One region of the Lysinibacillus sp. FSL K6-4013 genome, then DNA from elsewhere that is predicted to be linked to it. Evidence: predicted binding sites of a transcription regulator. Region 1 holds the regulator's gene; the other holds the start of a gene.

What was found. Region 1 encodes LexA, which represses DNA repair genes until DNA is damaged. Its sites were predicted from a motif close to CGAACATATGTTCG; they were not measured.
Region 2: the regulator LexA is predicted to act here: its motif matches at 6,306-6,319, upstream of MHB39_RS19050 (DNA repair exonuclease).

What each region holds. Positions count from the first base shown of each region.
Region 1 is NZ_CP152031.1:1,308,210-1,318,243, reverse strand. It holds gene MHB39_RS06220 (recombinase family protein) at 1-627, opposite strand, end outside; gene MHB39_RS06215 (LysM peptidoglycan-binding domain-containing protein) at 624-938, opposite strand; gene lexA (transcriptional repressor LexA) at 1,105-1,722, shown strand; gene MHB39_RS06205 (gamma-glutamyl-gamma-aminobutyrate hydrolase family protein) at 1,828-2,550, opposite strand; gene MHB39_RS06200 (prepilin peptidase) at 2,584-3,336, opposite strand; gene MHB39_RS06195 (hypothetical protein) at 3,402-4,094, opposite strand; gene MHB39_RS06190 (hypothetical protein) at 4,091-4,684, opposite strand; gene pilM (pilus assembly protein PilM) at 4,684-5,658, opposite strand; gene MHB39_RS06180 (prepilin-type N-terminal cleavage/methylation domain-containing protein) at 5,771-6,226, opposite strand; gene MHB39_RS06175 (type II secretion system F family protein) at 6,672-7,877, opposite strand; gene MHB39_RS06170 (type IV pilus twitching motility protein PilT) at 7,874-8,920, opposite strand; gene MHB39_RS06165 (GspE/PulE family protein) at 8,932-10,034, opposite strand, start outside.
Region 2 is NZ_CP152031.1:3,841,159-3,851,192, forward strand. It holds gene MHB39_RS19035 (HAMP domain-containing methyl-accepting chemotaxis protein) at 1-1,027, opposite strand, end outside; gene yhaM (3'-5' exoribonuclease YhaM) at 1,193-2,128, opposite strand; gene MHB39_RS19045 (AAA family ATPase) at 2,125-5,013, opposite strand; gene MHB39_RS19050 (DNA repair exonuclease) at 5,018-6,232, opposite strand; gene MHB39_RS19055 (YhzD family protein) at 6,490-6,675, shown strand; gene MHB39_RS19060 (enoyl-CoA hydratase) at 6,728-7,510, opposite strand; gene MHB39_RS19065 (rhodanese-related sulfurtransferase) at 7,650-8,621, shown strand; gene MHB39_RS19070 (FAD-binding dehydrogenase) at 8,802-10,034, opposite strand, start outside.

The DNA of each region.
Region 1 (10,034 bases):
ACGATGGACAGTCGCCTTACTTACCTCAAAGCCTAACCCTCTAAGCGTTATAGAAATTTCTTCAAAGGTAAATCCACGTTTGCGTAGCTTTACAATTTCATCTACAGGTAGATCTTTACGCTCCTGCCCCTGCGGATTACCTCTGTTGGATAAATTATTTTCAGGACGATAGCCGTTTTCTACAGCACGTCGCATACCTCGTCGTATTTTAGCATTATGAATTCTACGCTGATATTCCTCTACAATCGCTAAAATTTCTAGCAGCATCGTGTCCATTTCATTTAATTGAACTGGGCCAGCATCACGCATAGAAAAAACATCCGTTGCTGATTTTTGTAATAAATGCAATACAGCCATTCTTGCATTGCCTCGTCCTAAACGAGTTTCATCTTGTACAAAAAGGGCATTAATGTTTTTATCTTTTATGAAATCAAGCATTTCTAGTAAGCCTGCACGTTCTACATCATAACCACTATGCTGATCTTTAAACACGCCCTTCACCGCATAGCCTTGCTCCTTAGCATAGCGCAGCAACTCTTCCTGTTGACGCTCTAATGAGGAGCTTTGTGTTTCTTTTTCAGTACTTACGCGACAATAGACAACAGCCGACAGTTGATTATTTATCATTGTTCATTTCTCGCAATTTCGATAGTATTGATGGGACTGGCTTGATCACTCACTACAGGAATAACTAGAGATTTTCCCGCTACAATTTTAATATCTGCTAGTTCATTTTCCGTTTTTACAAGCTTTATCCAATCATCAGTACTCATTTTACCACGATATTGCTCCGCTAACGACCACAAGCTATCCCCATGTTCGATTTGGATTTCTGCGTAACTAACTTTTCCTGGATCAGTAATGTAAAGGTATGCTGCAAATAGTAGGCAAGCTCCTAATAAAATTGAGATATGTGTGTTTTTCTTAAACCATGTCATAATCATTACCCCTTTTTAAGAATGTTTGTTCGGAATGTATGTTCTCATAATAAAGCGAACAAACGTTTTTGTCAAACACTTTTCGAACCTATGTTTGCATACATGTTCGCATTCTGTTATACTATCAAATAAGAAGATTGATTTTAGAAAAAAGAGGTGAGCACTCATGAAAAAAGTTTCGAAAAGACAAGAGGATATTTTAGCTTTCATTAAGGAAGAGGTACGAGCTAAGGGATATCCGCCATCAGTACGTGAAATTGGTGAAGCAGTTGGACTTGCTTCCAGTTCAACTGTTCATGGACATTTAGCTCGATTAGAACAAAAAGGCTTTATTCGTCGAGATCCAACAAAGCCACGCGCAATTGAAATTTTAGAGCCTGAAGAATCCATCCAAAAGCAACAGGTGATCCATGTCCCACTTGTCGGGAAGGTTACAGCTGGTTCTCCAATTACAGCAATTGAAAACATTGAAGAATACTTCCCATTACCCGATACGTACGGCACAAGTGAAGATCAATTGTTCATGCTAGAAATTATGGGAGAATCAATGATTGAAGCCGGAATTTTAGATGGAGATTTAGTCATTGTAAAACAAAAGGCAACAGCTAATAACGGGGATATTGTTGTAGCTATGACAGCTGAGGATGAAGCAACTGTAAAACGCTTCTTTAAAGAGAAAAATCATTTCCGTTTACAGCCTGAAAATTCTTCTATGGAACCTATTATTGTCGATCAAGTTTCTATTTTAGGACAAGTTGTAGGTCTTTACAGACGAGTACATTAACTATTAAAACAGGTTTTGAGGATTATGTTCCTTCTAAGAGCATGTATCCTCTTTTTTACGCAAAAAAAGAATCCACAGACGATTGGATTCTTTGTACAATGCCCTCTAAGCTTCCTTCTTAAATTTTAAGCTAGCTTCAACAAAGGCTGAAAATAGCTTTTGAGCACTCTCATCTCCTGCTATGGCTAGTTCCTCAGGATGCCACTGAACAGCCAAGCAAAATGGCATTTCCTCATGAACTACAGCTTCGATAATACCGTCATTTGATTTTGCCGCTACTTTTAATTTTTCAGCTAATACATTCACCGCTTGATGATGGAATGAATTCACTGCTATCTTCTCTTGTTCAACGATAGTCGCTAATAAATTATCAGCAATAATCTGTACAGTGTGGGTAGCTACAGCTCTACCTGATTGCTGCATATGTTGGAGTAATTTAGTGCTAAAATGATCACTATCAATATCCTGATATAAGGTACCACCTAATGCAACATTTAGTATTTGAATCCCTCGACAAATCCCGAAAATAGGCATCTTTCGTTGGAATGCGGCTTCAATTATTGCTAACTCCACTGTATCACGCGCGGGATGAATTTTTCCAAGTTTTAATGAAGGCTCAGCCCCGAACAGAAATGGGTGCACGTCATGACCCCCGGATAATAATAAACCATCTGTAAGGGCTAAAATCTGGGCTGCCTCTTCTTCTACTCCAATTGGAATAATCAGTGGAATTCCACCAGCATCAATAATACTTTTGCTGTAAGCAGCATTTAATCGAGAGGATAAATCATCCTCCACAAAGGCTGTAATACCAATAATCGGTTTCACTTGCTTCCCTCCACATTCTTGAAGATTGAACAATTACCAAAAGCCTAAATACCAATTGATTAATAGATCGCCATAGAAATAAACAATGACTGCGGCCAATGCAATAGATGGCCCAAATGGAATGGGTGTTTTTCTCCCTTGTTTGTTCTTCGATAAAACGGTAATCCCGACAATCATACCAATCACTGCAGCTAAAAAAAGCGTTAATAGTGTATCAATCGTACCCAGAACGAGACCAATTAAAAAGAATAATTTAATATCGCCTCCACCCATGCCACCGTTAGATAGCACAGCAATGATATATAATATGCCAAAACCGACGACAGCACCCACAAGAGAGTCCCACCACGGTGTTAATGGTGACAGAACTCGTCCAATAGCTAGCAAAGGTAAAAAGAATATTAATACCTTATCAGGAATTAGCATATAGGCCAAATCTGACACAACGATAATAACTAATAAGGAAATAAAAAAGAACGCTACTATCAATTCTATGCCCCAGCCTAGCTGCCAATAAGCAAAGGCAAATAATACACCTGTCATTAATTCTATGAATGGGTAAACCCAAGAAATTTTATTGCCACAACTCCGACATTTTCCTCCTAAAAATACATAGGACAAAACGGGTACTAAATCAAGCACCGTTAGTCGTCTCTGGCATTTCGGACAATGTGAAGGAGGATGTACAATCGATTCCTTCTGTGGTACACGTAAGCCAACTACATTATAAAAAGAGCCAAAGATAAGTCCAAATAAAAAAATAAAGATCGTATAAGCCATTTCCAATTTCATGTCCTCCTAAACCAATAGGCGCCCATACAAATGAAGTATGGGGCGCCTATCAATAAAGTTTATTGTTGTTCTTCGTAATAGAACGTCGTCACTTGCACTGTTGCCTTTAACGTAAGATCTGCATCTTTCTCTAGCTGTGCCTGCTCTCCAGGCAATTTAAATTCAATCTTATCGGTTTTCATGACACGCTCTAATTGTTCAACCTCCTGTAAAAAGCTTTCAAGAGAATTAAAATCAAGCGCACCCACCTCTAATATAAAAGTAATAAGCTTTAAATTTGCTGGTAAAGAGTCTTTCGAAAGAGAAGCAATCGGTGTCGTTGTCTCCTTGTTCTCCTGATTACCATTGACCTCTGCTTCAGCCTGCTCCAACATATTGGGATCATTCGATACATCTGAATTTGTTACAGTGCCGTCCTCACCTTGAACAGTTAAAGACTGTATACGAGTTCCTGTCACCTCTTCAATCTCAGCTAAATCAAGAATAATCTTTTCAACGGCTCTTGTTGCAGGTAGCTTTTGTCTTAAGGCTAATATATTGATTGTAGGCTGTCCCTGCTCCTTGTCTAATTGAGCTAGTTGTTCTTTGACACTAGCTAATTCTTGCTTCACCTGCAACACATTACTCTCTTTTTCATTCACTTCATTCAATTTTGGTGAAAGCAAATAATAATACAGCGCAAATAAAATAGCAGCTATTAGCGCAAGTAACAAGATCATAGATGAATTTTTACTACTCGTTAATTTATTCATGAGCGTCGTCCTCCAGCTAAATACATAAAATCGATTGTCGCTGTAATGGACACTGAATAGCGCGGTACTTCTTTAAATTTTTGTTGGGGTGTTAACTCCCTTTGTTCACCTAGCTCTATATCAAAGTTTGAGACAGTGTTAATTTGAGCGTCTGTAAAATAGCTACTCATTAAAAGCCGCTCCACATATTTCGATATATCTGTCATCGTTTCAAAATCCACTTCAATATTCACCGTATTCTCTCCGAAAACGTAGCTACGTAAATAGGAATGAGTTGGTAATAAAGTTTTCGTTTCATCAATCAACGGTGTTACAGGATAAGAAACACCTTGAATAAATGTCACAGACTCTTCCAATGAACCCTGATCGACACTTTGTCGTGCATCTAACTCTTGCTGCAATTGATCAAGCTGTGTTGTTAAAGCATGTTCCTCTGCAGTCAATCGTGACAATTCACTTTTGGATGTAAAAAATAAAAAAAGTAAATAAGCTACAATAAGTCCCACAATGACAATCACCAAGCTGTAAAAAAGCTTGGGGGAGGTTGTTCTTTTTTCAAGTTGTGGTAAGAGGTTTATATCTGGAACCATTAATGAACCTCCTTCAAAGCTAAGCCAAGCAACGTTGAAAATTCTCGCTTAAAGCGAGGAAATGATTTCTCAATCTTTTTCCCATCGACAACTCTTAGCGGTGGTTCTAAATTAGAAGCAAGTAAGTTTCCAATTGATTTCAATAGTGGGTTATCGCCAAGCATAATAATTTCATCCACTGCTTTTTCACCTTTATGTAAAGAAAACTTAAAGAAATTCATCATCCGATCAATCTCTAGAACCTGATCCATTACGACCATTTGATAATTCTCTGCTTCGCCATTATAGATAAATTGATAGTTAAACTCATTCTCTTTCTTCCCCTGCCATTGCGTCATATCTACTTCAATGGATTGATAGCGCAAAAACTCCACTTGGCCATTGGAAAAAATACTGATAGAGAGCTCATTAATCGACCATTCCGCAATCAAATACGTTTTATTAGGCACTAATAATGACATATGCTCTAATAAGCGTATATTGCAAAGCGCACGAATATCGGCAGCTTCAGGTTCTAATGAAACATCTAGCAGCATCCCTACCATTTTCGTTATCTCTTCAGAAGGCGCAGCAAATAAGATAGCCTTGCCATCCTCGGCATCAGCATCATAAACATCAATTAAAGGGTCTTGAAATGGTAAATGAATGGAATGTCCCAATTCCATTTCAGCATATCCTCGTAATTCCTGAGGCTTGACATCTTTAGGGTGCTCAAAGTTTTTTAATAGAACCGTCGTATCAGGGACAAACATACGGACAGCCTGTTTTTTCCCTGTCCATTTCATTACTTGCTCTTTAATCACCTCAAAAAGAGCTACCTCATCGACGATTGTTCCATTTTCAACGATTCCAGCTGCTAAAGGGTATTCATAGCCTTGCCACTGATTAGGCTCTGGTCCTTTCGCCACAATCGCACGCAGCACATAATCCTTCAGTTCAATCGAAACATGCGACTTTCTTTTTCTCTTAAACATGTGAAAAGACCTCCTTATCCTATCCAGTATAAATGATTTTTTCAATTAGTCATCCATTTCCCAGCCAGAAACGCAAATTTTCTTGCGCTTCTGAGTGGGTTGGGAGGACTGATTATTTTGTTGTGCCACCTATTGATTTAGGTGAGTTACTTCCTTTTTGGTTATCCGCATTGATAGATTCTAATGTTGCCTCATTAAATGAAACCGTTTTTGTACCACTAAATGGAACATTTGTAGCTGATATTTTGTTAGGACTTGCTTTAGTGACTGAAACAGTAGTGGCTTTTTCAAGCTTACCAGCATGATCTAAATATTTTTCACTCTTTAATTTCTCTAATGTCACTGAAGTTTCATCTGGCTCATCCGTAAAATAGAGATTTGCTGCATTTAGAACATTAACTGCATCCGCCTTTGCAGCGTTATAGCGAGTATTTTCAATAATATTTCCAATTGCAGGAACGGCTATTGCAGAGATAATAGCTAGGATAACTATTACTGCTAAAAGCTCAATTAATGTCAAACCCTTTTCGTTTTTCAATAGTTTCTTATTGTTCCATTTTTTTAACATTTAATATTCCTCCTTAGTATTTTTATATGAAGTGTGAAAACACGAACTTCTATTTTCTTAGTATCTAATTTGGTTTATTTTTCAATAATCTTAGAATCATATTCTCTATCTTTTTGATTATCTTTACAATTATTTTAATAGTTCCCTTACTTGGAATTTACCTGTATCATCTAAATAACCAAGTACCAATAATTAACCACTTGAAACTACAGTTTTATCTGGATTGTCTAGAAAAAAGAAATCAGCTGCCGTGAGAATATTCATTGCGTGTTCCTTTAGCGCCTTATACCAGTATCTTCTATAAATATTGCTGGTCCCATTAAATAAGAAATAGAAAGTTTTTAGACATCCACTTTCTATGTTTCTTATCCTAAGGTGTGCTTTTTATGAGTAGGTATCGATATATAACTTCATACACTTTTTCAAGTGTTGAATCTAACAGTTCTTACATATTTTCGTATAGTTGGAACATTGGTAAGAATATAGCCGCTACAATGACTCCTACAACTAGAGCCAGTACCACAATCATTAAAGGCTCAATTAGTGACTTCATGGTATCGACGGCACGGTTTACTTCCTCTTCATAAAAATCAGCTATCTTTTCAAGCATGTAATCCAAGGACCCTGTTTTCTCGCCAATTGAGGTCATTTGTGTTACAAGCGGTGGAAATAGCCAGCTTTTTTCAAGTGGCTCTGATAATGTGCCACCCTTTTCTAAATTATCGCGAGCTTCCAGTACTACTTTACCCATTACCGGATTACCACCAACCTTTTCGACAATTGTTAGGGCTTGTAAGATTGGTACGGAGCTGCTAAAGAGTGTTGACAAGGTTCTTGTCATTCTCGCGATAATATCCTTTTGCAAAAGCTGTCCAAAGATTGGCATACGAAGTAAAAATACATTGACGGCATAATGAAACTCTTTATTATTTTTATAGAAATAATGTAGGCCCACTACTAATACCAATAGCCCTAAAATCACAAGGTACCAAAACTGTATGAGCCAATCACTAATCCCCACTACAATGACCGTTATTAACGGCATTTCCAAATTCATTTCCTTAAATGCATCCATAAAGGTTGGCACAATGAATACCATTAAAAACATACCAACCACTAGAGTTAAAAGCGATAAAATCGCTGGATAGGTCATGGCAGATTGAATTTTTTTCTTAATGTTATATTGCTTCTCTAGTGTGCTTGCAAGACGATCTAATGTATCGTCAACGTTTCCTGTAGCCTCACCAGCACGCATCATATTGACAAATAGCAATGGGAACACTTTTGGGTGTTTACCTGCTGCATCTGAAAATGCCATCCCATTTCGAATATCCTCTTCAACCTGCATCAATGCTCGCTTCAGTGGTTTACTCCGTGTTTGCTCACCCAAAATATGAGTTGCTTCAACGACAGGAACGCCAGCACGAATTAATGTCGCATATTGCCGACAATAAATAACGAATTCCTGGTGCTTCACTTTTGTACCAAAAGCAATATCTTTATGTAAAATGCTATTTGATTCTTGAAGTTCTCTTGCATTAATTCCTTGTGCTCGAAGCTTTTCCATGGCTACCTTTTTATTCGGTGCCTCGATAATGCCCTTTTTAGGTGCTCCTGTTTTGGTACGACCACTATAACGAAATATCGTCAACTATAATCACCAGCGTTCATATATGGTCTTGCATCCTCTAGTGAAATCTTACCTGTCGTAATTAGGTGCTGCATCGAATATTCCAATGTGTGCATACCCAAAGCTTTACTTGTCTGCATCACACTTGGAATTTGATGAATTTTTTCATTACGAATTAAATTTGAAATTGCAGGTGCCTGTACTAAAATTTCTGTCGCAGCAATACGCCCTTTTATATCCTTACGTACAAATAAACGCTGAGAAACAATACCTTGTAGTACATTCGCAAGCTGCACACGAATTTGACTCTGCTGATGCGGTGGAAATACATCGATAATACGGTCGATCGTCGTTGGTGCACTACTTGTATGAAGTGTTGCCATGACTAAATGCCCCGTTTCAGCCGCCGTAATAGCCGTGGAGATGGTTTCATAGTCTCGCATTTCCCCAACTAAAATAATATCTGGGTCCTGACGTAATGATGCACGTAAACCATTTGCAAAGCTCATCGTATCGACACCAATCTCACGCTGATTGATGACAGATTTCTTATGTGTATGCAAGTATTCAATTGGATCCTCTAACGTAATAATATGTTTTGATCTCGTTTCATTAATATGATCAATCATTGCTGCCAAGGTAGTTGATTTTCCTGAGCCTGTTGGGCCAGTCACTAAAATTAAGCCTTGTGGTTTTTCCGCAAGCTTATATAACACCTGTGGCATATTGAGCGCTTCAATAGAAGGAATTTTAGCCTCAATTAAACGAGCCGCAATCGTTACTTCATTTCGCTGATGATAGGCGTTGACACGGAATCGACATTTCCCAGGCAATGAAAAGTTAAAGTCCGTTTCTCCTTTGTCCTCAAACTCCTGTTGTTTATGGACAGGGAGAATGACCTTTACCATTTCCTTTAAATCTTCTGTTTCTAACGGCACTGTGCCATAATGCTCCAGTTGCCCATGAATACGATATACTGGTGGAATACCTTTTGTTAAATGTAGATCCGATGCTTTATCTTCAAATGCACGTGTTAATAATTCAACGATTGAATATGCTGTCATTTCTTTCACCCCTAGTCTGCACTTGCAACACGTAATATTTCTGATGTGGTTGTTTTGCCAGCTACAACCTTTAGTAATCCATCTACTAATAAGGTATGGAAGCCTTTCTCATTCATATAATCACGTAGAACGCTATCACCAACACGATTTAAAATCATATCCTTTATTTGGCGATCAACAGGGAGGATTTCATGAATCGCCATACGCCCTCGGTAGCCTGTATGGTTGCAGGCAGGACATCCACGACCTTTTTTTCCATGCGTTACGCCCTCCACCCCATTTTCCTCAAGTATTTCAAGTTCACGAGAAGTGAATACATATGGCTCAGCACAATCACGACAAACTTTACGTACAAGACGTTGCGCCATGATTCCTACGAGGGAGGAGGATAGTAGAAATGGCTCGATACCCATATCATGTAGTCTTGAAATAGATTCTACGGCACTATTAGTGTGCAGCGTACTTAACACTAGATGACCTGTAAGTGAAGCACGAATAGCAATTTGCGCTGTTTCAAGGTCACGAATTTCCCCTACCATCACAATGTCAGGGTCCTGTCGTAAAATTGATCGTAAACCTACCGCAAATGTTAAGCCGACTTCCTCTTTTACTTGGATTTGGTTGATACCATCTAATTGATATTCTACTGGGTCCTCAACCGTAATAATATTGACGCCTTCTTCATTTAAATGAGAAAGTGCCGCATATAACGTAGAGGACTTCCCTGAGCCTGTTGGACCAGTAATTAACATGATACCGTTTGGATGGGCTATCATTTTCCTGAAAAGTGCTTCGTTACTTGCACTAAAGCCTAATTTATCAATATCATTGGCTGAATTGGTTAAATCTAAAATACGCATAACAACCTTTTCACCATAGACTGTTGGTAATGTGGCTAAACGTATATCGACAGGTCTAAAATTAACATTGGTTTTAATACGTCCATCCTGTGGGATACGATTTTCTGTAATATTTAAATTACCCATAATTTTAATACGAGCCAATACGACATTTTGCATATGCTTGGGCAAAGATCGTTCAGTACGAAGCACACCATCTACTCGATAGCGGACACGTAGCTCTGTTTCTTGTGGATCAAAATGGATATCACTTG
Region 2 (10,034 bases), 2.2 Mb from region 1:
TATCGCCTGTCTGTTCAACAGATTCACGCCCTTCCTCCACAAACTGCGTCCCACTATTAATAGCATAAACAGCACTGGAGGTTTGGTTTAAAATATCATCCACCAATGTTCGAATATTATCTGCAGCTTTTCCAGATTCCTCTGCTAGCTTTCTTACTTCATCTGCCACTACTGCAAAGCCTTTTCCAGCCTCTCCTGCACGAGCTGCTTCAATAGATGCATTCAATGCAAGCAGGTTTGTTTGATCTGTAATACTTGTAATCAGCGCTACAATCGTACTAATTTCCTTTGATTTTTCACCTAAAGCATTCACAACTTCGGTTGATTGATGAACAGATTCATTAATGGTATTCATTTTCTCAATCGTTTGCTCAATTAACTGTAATCCTAAATCAGCCTTTTGGTTCGTTTCATTCGCTATTGAGGCCACTGCCTGTACAGCAGAAGATGCATGATCCATATCTTTAGTGATTAAATGTGCCGATTCAGATAATAAATCCATTTGCCTTAATTGTCCTTCTGCACTGGAGGCAATTTCCCCAATGGCACTGGAGATAGTTTCAACTGTTTGACTGCTTTGCTCGGTAATCGTTGTAAATTCCTTTGTAAAGGCTGATACATCTGTCGATGCTTTATTCGTCTTTTCAATGACCGTGCCAATTTGCTCTAACATATGATTAAATTCAGTAGATAATTGACCAATTTCATCTTTCAATCGATCATCAATGCGAACAGTTAAATCGCCATCAGCAGCCAGTGTCATAGCATTTAACACACGCTTTACACGCCTTAAGACGATATACCTTGTACATAACGAAATAATTACTGTGCCGATAAATAACGAAATAAATGTATTGATGACAACCCCTGCACTACCATTTAAATGCACTACTTTCTCGAATTGACGACTAACAAATTCTGAAATATGGGAGCTAATAAACAAGCTTATGCCAATTGCTAATATCATTTTGAAAATTAAACTTTTCCAAAACTTAATTTTCCGTGAAAAAAGTCCCTCTGTATCCATTACTTTTCCCCATTCCTATAATTTCTCTCTCTATTCTAAAATAAATATTCACATTGGTACAATAGTTAGGCACTACAAATAAATATATGAATACTTAGACTCAGAGAAATTAATAACGAATAGCTAGACAGCAATGTTAGTTTATGGGCTGATTTATACTGCTTTTTAAATAGTAGGCTTGTAGAATGAACGATTATCAAGAGGGAAGAGTCTCTCTGTAAATTCACCCGGTGTCGTTTTTCCTAATGCTCTTGTTAACATATTCATCTTTGCATCAATGTTATCAATATAATGCAAGATTTCTGCTTCCTGAATCATCGGTTTTTTCGGGCTACCCCATTCTTCTTTCCCATGGTGAGACAATACCATATGCTGTAACAGCATGACTTCCTCACCTTCAATTTCAAGCTCACTAGCAATCTTAGCAATTTCATTCACCATAATCGTAATATGGCCTAATAAATTGCCCTCCACTGTATACATTGTGGCAACTGGTCCTGATAACTCTACAACCTTGCCTACATCATGTAAAATAATTCCCGCATATAATAAGTCACGATTTAGTGTTGGATATAGATCAGCAATGGCTTTACCTAGTTTAAGCATAGAGACCATATGATCTAATAAACCTGACGCGTAGTCATGATGATTTTTTGTCGCTGCTGGAAAAACTAAAATGGCCTCTTGGTGTTTTTTTATAGCCGCTCTAGTAATTCGTGAGATATTTGGGTTTTTAATATCAAAGAAAAATTGTGTTAATTCTTCATATAGTTGTTCTTTCGGTGTTGCAGAGGACGGCACTAAATCATGAATAGCGATTCCTTCCTCTGGCTTTGCAACACGAATAGATTTGATACGCAATTGATTCTTTCCTCTATAGTCATGAATCTCTCCGCCAACACGTACAATGGCTTCCGCATGGTACATCTTTTCATGATCCTCATTCGTGTCCCATAGCTTTGCCTCTATATCCCCACTTTTATCTTGTAATAATAGCGACATAAATGGCTTTCCAACGGTTGTAACACCTTTTGTCGCTTGTTTTATTAATAAAAATTGATCAACTGCTTCTCCAACTTGGAGCGTCGTAATCCCTTTCATGTTGACGCCACTCCCCTTTCATTTGCTAATGCTCCTATATCGACAATCTGATCTCTCTGCCAATATTTGAGCATTGTATCATGGCAAGTAAAATATAAAATTTGACGTTCATATCCTACTTCTTTCATTAATTGTACCATTTTGTCTGTGCGGTTTCGATCAAAATGGACAAAAGGATCGTCCATAATCATGGGAAATGGAGCTGCGCTCACTAGGGTTTTTGCTAGAGCCATTCGCAATGCAATATAAGCTTGCTCTTTGGTAGCCTGCGACAACTCCACCATTTGATAACGTATTCCTGCAGCATCCTGTGCTACAAAATAACCTTCCTCATGAATCGAAAGTTTGTCATAGTTTCCTTCTGTTAGTAAACGGAATATGGCATTTACCTCTGCAAGGACATGAGGTAATTTTTCTTCGCGAAGACGGAATAAAGTTTCATGAATAGCTGTTGCCACAGCTTTTTTAGTTGCCCATTGCTCTATTAACTGCTGCAATTCTGTTTTCTCCTGCTCAAACTGTTGAAGCAATTGACCATACTTTTCATCATTTAATAGCTGTTCTTTTTCCATTAGCAAAGCGGCACGTTGTTCAAGACATTGGTCAATTTCTAATTGCAATGACTGCTGCTCTTGTTGTAAAGCAAATATGCCCTCGTTAACAGTGTCCTCCATCAGATTTTTCTTCTGTTGAAGATCGAGTGAAGATAATTGAGCCTGAACAGTTTGCAATTCTGTCTCAATTTTTCTTCTCTGTTCAAATTGCTCATGCATTTCATAATAAGCCTGTTCATTTTGGATTTTTGCTTCACTGAATAGCTCGTACATTTCAGCTGTATAACGATCCATTCTTGATTGTCCACCTTCTATTTTTATTTGGATGTTGGCTAGCTGATCTTTTGCATGCTGTGCTTGCTGCTGATGCTGTTGTGCTTCAAGGTAGGCTGTTCGTAAATGCATATAAATTTCCTGTTCATCATAGGCTCCATCTAAAACCCGTTGAAGCTGCTCATAAATGTTGCTCTTTTCTACCTGTGTTTCTTGCAATAGACTTGAGGTACTGTTTCGTTTAGCTGCTAATTCTTGTACACCACGAATACGCATAAATAATTCGGGCATTAGCGTTCTAGCTATCGTTCCTTGTAAGCGATAACGCTTTAAAAAATGCTGGAGTGTCTGAGTGGCTTCTTCACTCTCTACCTCCGCTTGTTGAATTTTATATTCAAGAGAAGTGTATTGCTGCTCTTTTTCTTTCTGCTGTTCATTGATGTGTAACCAACGATCTTCATATCTTTGCTTCTTTAAAAGAACTGCTTGTACTGTCAATTCCTCCTGCTCTAACTCCCGTAGGAGGAAATTGTGCTCTTTATTAGTAGGTTCATCTGCTTGCTTAACATATCGAATAAACAAAAAGGTTAGCAATGATAAAACTGCTCCAATTAGGATTACAACTATGTTTTTTTCAAATACGCCATAAGCAAACGACATGAAACCAATCAGTAGTACAAGCCAGATAAAATAATGAGGCTGCTTCTGCTTACTGCGTTGCGATTTGGCAGCACGTAATTGCTCAAGCCTCCGCTTTTGTTGTGGCCACTGTGCTAAAATATGTTCTTCCTCGCTTGTTAATGACTCAAGCATTAGCTGCTGCTTCTGTTTGGCTATTGCATCTAACTCTTGGTGTACTTGATCGAGTGAACGTAGATAAAATTTTAGCTCCTCCTCGGCCTCCTCTAATTTACTTATTTGAAGCTGAAATTGTTGCTCCTGTTGGAGTGAAACTGTTTCGTTCAGAAGATTTTCTTGTGCCTCTTTGTCTGTTACACCTAGTAAACGAAACTGTGCTTCAATTTCTTGTTCGAGTAAAAAGAGATCATCCTGTAAATTTTGCTCCTTCACCATTAGCTGATGCCACGTTGCCTCTTTTTGCATAAGGTAAGCCATTTCATTAACCTTTTGCTCATCCACTGCTGCTATTAGTTTCTCCTGCAATGTTTGATGCTGCTCCTTTAATTGCATCAGTTGTTGACTTTCATGTAACAGACGATCCTTTATTTGTTCATAACGTCTAATACCCTCTGATGGAAACTGAACATGCTGATAATTGGTCATTGTTTGTTGCAAAGTCTGTTGCTGCTTGAGAAGAGGAAGCGCTTGCTTTTGAATAGTTAATTGCTGCCACTGTTGCTGTTGCTGTTTTTGCGTACCATATAGTTGTTCTAACTTTTGCTCGAGTAACTGTAATTGCTGTAATTTATCCTCAAAGGTTTGTATTTTTCCCTGTTCCTGTTTAATCGTCCGCTCCAGCTGCTTTAATTGCTCGATCTTTTGATTAATCAATGGCACTTTACCTGTCTTTTTAAACAACTCACTAGCCTCTTTATCCATTTTCTTTTCAAGGGTGGATAAATGCTGAATACCTGTTGTACCTGAGGCCAGTAGCAAATGAGTTAGCTCCTCTTCAGACATTTTTTCAATACCTTGTAGCTCATGCAGTGAAAAAGAAAAAATGGCTTCAAAGGATGCCCTAGAATAACCATATAAAAGCTTTCCTAACAGCTCCTCATGCCCCGTTGTACCATCCTCAAGATAGACAGTAACATCACCAACAGCTTTTCCTTTCACACGTTCAATTGTGCATTGACCATAAATTGGATGCAAAAGTGTCAGCTGACCCCCATATTTTGTCGAAATTTTCGGCTCATATTTGCGCTGTGTCTGCTGCCTTGTAGGGAAGCCAAAAAGCATTTGTAGTATAAACTGTTGAATCGTCGTTTTTCCTGCTTCATTTAAACCATAAAAAATAGTGACACCATCATTTAACGAAATGGAGATATTTTCATGCTTACCAAAGCCATAAATTTGGATTTTTTGAATTGTCAGCATGTAATCACGCCCTTTGAATTTCTTCTGCTAATAATGTCTGTGCACGATGCGTTAAGTTCTCAATATCCTTTTCACTAAGTGGCTCTATTAGCCTTGCCCCACCGGCATATTGGTACAAATCTTTTAAAATATCCTTCCATTCATTACTGTCCCACTGTTCCATTAAGCTCACAACGGATTGGGTAGTTGCGGTATGCTCATAAAATCTCGCGGCCTTTTGCAACACCATTTTTTGTACCCAACACATTGGCTCAATACCTTCCTCAGCCTCTCGAATAGTCTCTAACCATGCATCTACTGTTGCATGCTCAAATAAAGCTTCCGTTTGTTCGTCAATTTGTTGCAAATGAAGCTCTACTACCGATGCGCCAAACTTCTTTCTATTGGCTGTAATCGCTTCTGCACATCTCTTCAGCAATTCATTGGCGTGTACCACATCCGTACAATCCACCTCTATCGTGTTATAAACGACAGCAGAAGTAGAGATAAAATCAAGCTCAGTCGATGTTTTGGATAACGTCACATCATAAAAACCTTTCATTCCTTGTTCTTTACGATGTCGACTTTGAATATTGCCTGGATAAACAATGGGCGGGTTTTGATGTAAAAGCTGTCGTTTATGAATATGGCCAAGCGCCCAATAATGATAGTTCTTTTCAAGTAACTGCTGTTTTGTAAAAGGGGCATACACATCATGTGTCGTATTGCCTGCCTCACTGCCATGTAGCATACCAATATGAAGGGCATGCTGATCATGCGCAGTTGGATAGCTTTCAATAACGGATTCCCTTAAATGACGTTCGGGATAACTAAAACCATATATATTCACTTGCTGACCACGTATTTTTAATTGAACTACACTCGTTTCAACCGGTAATTCATAGACATTACTTGGTAAAGCAAAGCGTGTCCATGTGCCATTTAAATGATCATGATTTCCGTAGCTCACAATCACAGGGATATTGTGTTGAAAGAGCTTTTCCATTGCATCTTGAAATCTTCGTTGTGCTTGCAAGCTACGATTTTCACCATCATAAATATCCCCAACAATTAGTAAAAAATCAGGTTTTTCCTGAATCGCTTTAACGATAATTTTATCGAACGCTTCAAAAGTGCTTAACCGTATTTTCTTTAAAATGGGTTCGGGTAGACCAAATAAGCCCTTAAATGGACTATCTAAATGTAAATCTGCCATATGGAAAAAACGAATTGCTGACATCCAATCACCTCAAATAGTAGATAATTCTCTCTTTAGTGCAAACCAAAGTAATAATATGCTGATTAACCAATACCGAATATTTGTTCTATTTTATCATAATTCATGTTTGATGAAAAATGCTATTACGGAAAAAACAACATTGCCTCACTTTTTCCACAATTTTCGTAATTTATCAAAAAATCCACTAGTTTTACCGTGAAGTTTATAAATCTTCTATGTATAATAGAAATATATTCAAGTAAAAGGGTGGGGTCTGTATGGAGAATTATCGTTTTACAGCTTTTGAAAAAACAGGAGAAACATTATTTGATGAAACTTGGACTTTTGAAAATGATGAGGCTGCTAAACTAAATGGACAACAACAAATTGAAGAAAAAGGTGTTGCCGATAAAACTCATCGTCTTGTAAACGCTTCAGGTAAATTAATTTTATTCCATGTTTAGTGGCTAATAAAAGGCACGTAGTCAAGTGTTTGCTACGCGCCTTTTATTATTTTTATTTACCTACAAAGACAGGCATTCTTTTCTCTACAAATGCATGAATGCCCTCAACATGATCTGTTGTTTTACGCATTGCAGACTGGCCCTCAGCCTCTAATGCTAAGATATTTTCTAGCTGTGGCATATTTTGTGCATGCAGAATTTTTTTCGTCGTAATCATGGAAGAGATAGGGGATGCAAGCATTTTCCCAACAAGCTGATCTGCCATTGCAAATACAGTGCCCTCTGGTGCAATATAATCAATTAACCCTACATCTAATGCTTCATTTGCTGTTAATACCTTCCCTTCCCATATCATTTGTTTCGCTTTAACCGTTCCTACACGTTCCTTCATGAAGAAATGACCGCCACCATCTGGAATCAGTCCTATTCCAATGAAATTCATAGCAAGCTTACTATTTTCACAGGCTACAATAATATCTGCCCCTAGTGTTAGACTAAATCCTAAACCTGCTGAAGCTCCATGAACTGCTGCAATCACTATCATCGGTAGCTGATAATATGCCTTTACGATACGTGTCAGATAAACCATTGCCTCATCAATATTCAGCGGTTTGCTTTCATCTAGCATTGCTTTTATATCACCACCCGCAGAAAAGACCTTTCCTTCTCCACGAATAACAAGCACCTGAATATCTTTTTCCTGTTGTAGAGCTTCAAAGCATTCTGCTAGTTCACGCATCATAATATCATCCATAGCATTCATCGCCTGCGGACGATTCAACGTTAATGTTGCACGACGTTCTAATTTTTCTAAAGTAATTGTTGAAAATTCCATCTCTATAACCCCCAAATATGAATAGTCATTCACTATATATAATTCGTGTTTTTTTAGAAAACTCCTTCTCTCTAAGCAAAAATGCTCCTTGTTATGCTATATTAAAGGACGAATATTGAGATAAAGGTGGTAACGTATTTTGACACAAAAAGACTATCGTGTATTACTTTATTATAAATATATTACGATTGAAGACCCTGAAGCTTTTGCAGAAGAGCATCTAGCACTGTGTAAAGAGATAGGGCTTCTTGGTCGCATTTTAGTAGGCTACGAAGGTATTAACGGCACTGTATCAGGTACCATTGAGCAAACAGATGCTTACATGAGCCATATGAAGGCTGATGCTCGTTTTAATGATATTATGTGGAAAATTGATGAGGTTGAAGGGCATACCTTTAGAAAAATGCATGTACGTCCTCGTAAGGAAATTGTTCACCTAGGCTTAGAACAGGATATCAATCCGTTAGAAATCACAGGTGATTATTTAACACCTAAAGAATTTATGGAACAGATGCAAGATGACAACACAGTAATCATCGATGCCCGTAATGACTATGAATATGATCTCGGTCATTTCCGAGGTGCTGTACGACCAGATATCGAAAACTTCCGTGACCTACCTGCTTGGATGGAGGCACATAAAGAAGATTTTGCAGATAAAAAGATCTTAACTTATTGTACAGGTGGTATTCGCTGCGAAAAATTCTCAGGTTGGCTAAAACGTGAGGGCTATGGTAAGAGCGTAGGTCAATTGCACGGCGGTATTGCTACATATGCGAAGGATCCTGAAGTAAAAGGTCAATTATGGGATGGTCAAATGTTTGTTTTTGACCGTCGTCGAAGTGTACCGATTAATCAGGTGGAGCATGTCATTGTTGGGAAGGATTATTTTACAGGGGAACCTTCTGAACGATATACAAACTGTGCAAACCCTGCGTGTCATAAATTAATGCTTTGTGAAGAAAAACACGAGGCATTTTACATGCGTAGCTGTTCAGATGATTGTCGCCGTGCCGAACGCAACTTTTTCGTGGAGGAAAATGGTTGGACAAAGGAACAAGTTGAAGCGCAAATTGCTAAGATTGCAGAGGTCCAACAATCAAATTGTTAATACTTAGAGAGATAATGCATTAAAGATAGTTTCCCTGTAGTTTGGGCAAGTAAGATCCCAAATCCATTCAATTTAATTCAGGGGATTATTTCATAGTCATTGCAGCTCAAAAAATTCAGCATAGTGATCATCAGTTCAAAAGAGCATCGTTCATCAAGACGATGCTCTTATTTATACACTTTATCCTTGTCCTAAATAACGTCCTACCTGGCGTCCACTAAATAAACACCCACCAACAAATGTCCCTTCTAAAGCGCGGTAGCCATGGACACCACCACCACCGAAACCACTTACTTCACCAGCAGCATATAACCCAGGAATTGGCTGACCGTCCATACCCAAAACAGCACCATTTAAATTTGTTTGTAAGCCACCTAAAGTTTTCCTTGTTAGAATGTTTAAGCGAACAGCAATTAAAGGCCAATTTTTGGTATCTAAAATTTTATGTGGCTTGGCAACACGCACCCATTTATCGCCAATATAATTTCTTGCTCCATGAATAGCGTTTACTTGCAAATCCTTCGTAAACTTATTGTCCATTTCACGATCTCTTGCCAAGATTTGTTCTTTAATCTTCATGAAATCAAGTAGCTCATTCCCAGCAAGTTTATTCATTCCATCTACAAGTTCCTTTAGATCATGTGCAATCACAAAATCCTCTCCGTGATTTTTAAAAGCTTGGATCGGAGCCGGTGGGCCTGGTAAAATGCGTTTTAGAACATCGCTAATGCTTTTGTTTGTTAAATCTGGGTTTTGCTCTGAGCCAGATAAAGCAAATTCTTTCTCAATAATTTTTTCCGTTAAAATAAACCAGGAATAGTCATAACCAGTTTTTTGAATCGCCTCCAACGTACTGAGCGTATCAAACCCTGGAAAGTTGGGTGCATGAAAACGATTCCCCTCTGCATCAAACCACAGGGAGGAGGGACCAGGCAATATCCGAATCCCATGGTTAGGCCATATCGGATCCCAATTTTTTAACCCCTCTGTGTAATGCCACATACGATCACGATTAACAATGCGTCCCCCAGCGTGTTCCGTAATCTCTAGCATTCTTCCATCAACGTAAGCTGGCACACCACATACCATATTTTTAGGAGGTGTCCCTAATCGAGCAGGCCAATTTTTTCTTACTAAATCAAAATTAGCCCCAATACCTCCACTTGCCACAATCACAGCTTTAGCTTCGTAGGAAAATTCGCCGATCCCTAATCTGGAACTTTTTTCACCTCGATTAATAAAGGTTTCAGCAAGCACCGTTCCGCTAATTCCTGTAATCTCCCCTTCTTGCTGGATAAATTCATCCACACGATGTCTTGGCTTGAAGTCAATAAATCCATCTTTTATAGCCTGTTTCACTTTATCTACAAATGGCTTTACAATGCCAGGGCCTGTTCCCCAGACAATGTGAAA